Regions from separate parts of the Peribacillus sp. NPDC101481 genome, predicted to be linked through region 1. Evidence: predicted binding sites of a transcription regulator. Region 1 holds the regulator's gene; the other holds the start of a gene.
What was found. Region 1 encodes NrdR, which represses ribonucleotide reductase genes. Its sites were predicted from a motif close to AACACNATATATNGTGTT; they were not measured.
Positions count from the first base shown of each region.

Region 2: ACIROD_RS04775 (vitamin B12-dependent ribonucleotide reductase) is a predicted target of NrdR. The motif match lies at 745-762, and genes of this name have one in related genera.

Region 1 is NZ_JBIWNJ010000001.1:1,360,399-1,362,604, forward strand. Features, by position in the region: gene ACIROD_RS06545 (replication initiation and membrane attachment family protein) at 1-1,083, opposite strand, end outside; gene nrdR (transcriptional regulator NrdR) at 1,142-1,603, opposite strand; gene speD (adenosylmethionine decarboxylase) at 1,874-2,206, opposite strand, start outside.
Region 2 is NZ_JBIWNJ010000001.1:999,752-1,001,957, reverse strand. Features, by position in the region: gene ACIROD_RS04780 (lipoate--protein ligase family protein) at 1-524, shown strand, start outside; gene ACIROD_RS04775 (vitamin B12-dependent ribonucleotide reductase) at 913-2,206, shown strand, end outside.

The DNA.
Region 1 (2,206 bases):
CATGACATATTCAATCAAGACATTGACGACACCCGGATTCAGCTTTTGATTGATCATCACGCCCTCAACGACTTTCAAATCACCGCTTGATGGCTCTGCACCGCCAGACAATTGCATCAGCCGCTCCCTTGGGGAAATCGTCTCCAAATGGCGGATTAACTCTTGTTCCTGTGTTTTCGGTTCCTCTTTTTGCGTCCGTTCACGAATCGGCTGCACCCGATTGACAAGGGAAGGCATATCGGCCTGTCGTTCAATTTGATACCAGTCCCTTGCCGCCTTTCTGAGCACTTCCTCATCGATCTCATCATCCAATGAAACGGCATCCATTACTAGTTTTTGCATTTCAAGCGGATCGATGCCATATAAAAAAGCAAGTTTGGCAATCGTATTTTTTATTTTCGGAGTAAATGCCTTTTTCGGTACGATCGAGGATTTTATCCCGGCAAATAAAAGGTCGAAATCAAATAAGTCATCAAACCCCGATGGCTCGACGCCTTCCGTCCGATCGATGTATTGCTGTTCAGGCATCGGCTGCCATTCATTTTTCGCTTCATCCGTTACATATAAAGAGTCCAAATGATCTGATGAGAATACTTCCGCAAAAGATTTAGTCACACCTTCATATTGATCGGTTAAGATATGGTCATCACAAAAGAATCTCTTTAACCGGTTGAATTGCGCTTTACCGATTTTTTTGTATAAGTAAATATTCAGCATTCCATCCGTGAAAAACTGCTGGGGGGAAAGCGGCGGGTTTAACTCATAGATGAATTCCTTCGTTTCATTTTTCGATTTCTTATATACATTCAACAGACCGATTCCCTCAAGTAAAAGCCGGGCTTCGTAAATATCAGCTAACTTAAGGCCGATGGTATTCATTAATTGATAATGTGAGGAGGTTTCCGACCATAGCCTGTTCTCCTCCAACTCACTCCATAACGTCATATATAGGCTAATGCATATAGGTCCAATAAGAGGTTGATATAGTCGGGTAAGTATTTTCCGATCATAGTCATGAAGCAGCCCCGCAGATGAGACCAAATATGAATCAGCTGGGAGCAATTCTTGCCAATGCTTTGACATCTCCATTCAAACCTTTCAAAAGATGTAGTGAAAAAAGAGCCAAAGTGAATCTTCAGCTCTACTTTCTTTCTTTATTTATCAAATCTTTCAATTCATCGATAAAGACATTGATGTCTTTAAATTGTCGATAGACGGATGCGAACCTTACATAGGCAACCTCATCGACTTCTGCCAGCTTGTCCATCACCATCTCGCCGACATTGTCGCTTTTCACTTCCGATATGCCCTGGTTGCGTAGTTCTTTTTCTACATAACTGGTAATTTGCTCTAGTTCTTTCAAGGGAACCGGGCGTTTTTCGCAAGCCCTGATTAAGCCACGCAGGATTTTATCACGACTGAACTCTTCCCGCGTCCCGCCCTTTTTCACTACAATAAGCGGTGTTTCCTCCACCTTTTCAAATGTCGTGAATCGAAAACCACATGCCTCACATTCACGGCGTCGTCGAATCGATTTACTTTCATCGACTGGCCTGGAATCGAGCACTCTTGTTCCGTTATATTGACATGATGGGCATTTCATCATTATCAGCTCCGTATTTTATGTAGGACTCCCCTATCTAAATGTTCCCCAAGGAATTACTTCTCTATCTTAATCTTATATTAAATGGAACGGCCAGTACAAGTAAAAAGTGTAACTTCCGGCAGCAGGCACTTTTTGTTCGGCCGTTGAAGCACCGTTGTCAAAGTCTTTATGCTGCAAGGGCATCCTCCCCTATAAAGGGAAGCAGACTGCCGATTGATTGCATTAAAAAAGAGATGCACCCATGGCATCTCTGTGTATACGTGTTTTTTATAGGGCACTTATATTGGCTTTTTTCATTTGTACAGGACCTAATCCACGTGGTAATTCTATGTTTTCACGTGTTTGCGCATTCAAAGCTTCTGCAATATAATCTGCCGCAATATTCGGATCCAAGTTACCGCATGTATAGACATCAATGCTCGCATAGCCGTGTTCTGGAAAACTGTGAATCGTTAAGTGTGATTCAGAAATGATGACAACCCCGCTGACTCCTTGTGGAGCAAATTTGTGAAAGGCAACTTCTCGTACCTCTGCACCTGATTTCAAAGCAGCATCAACAAAAATCTTTTCAATTAAATCGATATTGTTCAGTTTTTCAAA
Region 2 (2,206 bases), 360 kb from region 1:
CCGTTACTGAAGCATATCGTGTCATTTCTGAAGGAATATTAATGGGATTCAGGAATCTGGGATTGGATGCTTATTTTGCCGTGCCTCGAACCGATCAGGAAAAAGCGGCTTTAAAATCGCCCAGGTCTTCGGTTTGCTTTGATGCTCCAAGCTGGTATGAACTGGTCGTTGAGGGCAGGAAGGTCGCTGGCAGCGCTCAAACCAGGCAAAAAGGCGTCATCCTTCAGCACGGATCCATTTTGCTTGAACTTGATGATGATAAGCTTTTTAGCGTATTTAAATTCTCAAATGACAGGGTTAAAGAGAGAATGCAAAAAAACCTAAAAAACAAAGCTGTGGCCATAAATGATATTGCAGGGAGAAAGATTACCATCCCTGAAGCGAAAGAAGCTTTTGAAAAAGGTTTTGCCGAAGGACTTTCGGTCGATTTAGAGCCATACGTCCTCACCGAAAAGCAATTGCTGGAAGTGAAGTCCATTGCAGAAAGCAAATATGAAAGCGATGATTGGAATTTCATGAGATAGAGGAAGCATAATTAGAGTGGATAATAAAAAAGTTTTTTCAGATTTGTTTGACCAAATAACGCATCCCTTGCAGGGATAAGCCCTAAAAGGGATGGGGAAAAAGCAAGGTCCAAATTAATTGAAATCTGATGAAAAATTATTGTAAATCGACATTTTCCTCCCTTTTGCTAACTATATTAATTGATTTATCGTTTGACAAAATTAAAAGTTATTCAAAACAAACACAATATATAGTAGTTGAAATATTTAATGCGACACTATATGTTGATTTTTGAGTTTCGCTATGATAAATTTAGGGTACTTGTTAAGCGAAACGGACATGTAAGGTTACATAAGGATTTTTGCGGCAGCAAGAACGGATCTTGAAACATATAAAGGAGAGGGAATTATGTCGGTTGTAATAAAAGAAGCTTTAAAGGTTGATCTAGAAAGGTTGAATAAGGATATTTCTTTATTTCCCCAGGTTCACCCTGTAACTGCTGATATGAAAATGGCGCATAAGGGAGTGTCCCGTCTAGTCATGCTTGACCGCTATTCTTTTAAGGATACTGAAAAAATCACACTCTCGGCAGGCGATTTCGTCGTGTTGACGATTAAGGAAGATCCGAAATTCCCGGCAAGGGGTCTCGGTTACATCGTTGAAATAGATTGGGAAACCAAAAAAGCGAAGGTTTTGGTGGATGAAGAGTTCCGTGGCGTTCTGGATAACCCGGAAGAAATGGAGACGGGAATTGTAAACCGTCCTTTGGATATTATCGAAAAGCCGCTTGAAATATACTATGAACAAATTGCGAAACGTAATGCAACGGGATTGGCATCAGTGGAAACCACGGAAGAAAAAAGAACGGAATGGTTCAATAAATTCTATGAAGAATTAAAGAACCTTAATTTCGTCCCGGCAGGACGAGTATTATATGGTGCAGGTTCCAATACGGATGTTACTTATTTCAACTGTTATGTAATGCCATTCGTACCGGATTCACGTGAAGGTATTTCAGAACATAGGAAACAAGTGATGGAAATCATGAGCCGCGGCGGCGGAGTGGGAACGAACGGGTCGACACTGCGTCCAAGAAACACTCTGGCAAAAGGCGTAAACGGAAAATCCTCGGGTTCTGTGTCGTGGCTTGACGATATTGCGAAACTGACGCATCTTGTTGAACAGGGCGGTAGCAGACGCGGCGCGCAAATGATCATGCTTGCTGATTGGCATCCTGATATTGCAGAGTTCATCATTTCTAAAATGCAAAACCCAAGGATTCTGCGTTACTTAGTGGAAAATACTAAAGACGAAGCAATCAAGAAATATGCGACGGATAAATTGAAATTCACTCCGCACACGGAACAGGAAACGGCTATGTATCAAGGGATCATCAATTATAAGGAGATTCCTGGCCAAGGTGGATTCAGCGAGAAAATCATTAGGGATGCAGAGGAAAAGCTCCGTACAGGGGGAACATACAGTGTCCATAATTCTGATTTTCTGACTGGAGCCAACATCTCGATTTGCCTGACTAAGGAATTCATGGAAGCGGCGGAACAAGATGCGGAATACGAATTGCGTTTTCCTGATGTTGAAAGCTATAATGCCGAAGAAATGGCCATTTACAATGAAGAATGGCATAATGTCGGCGATGTTCGCGAATGGGAGAAAATGGGTCACAAAGTCCGTGTTTACCGTA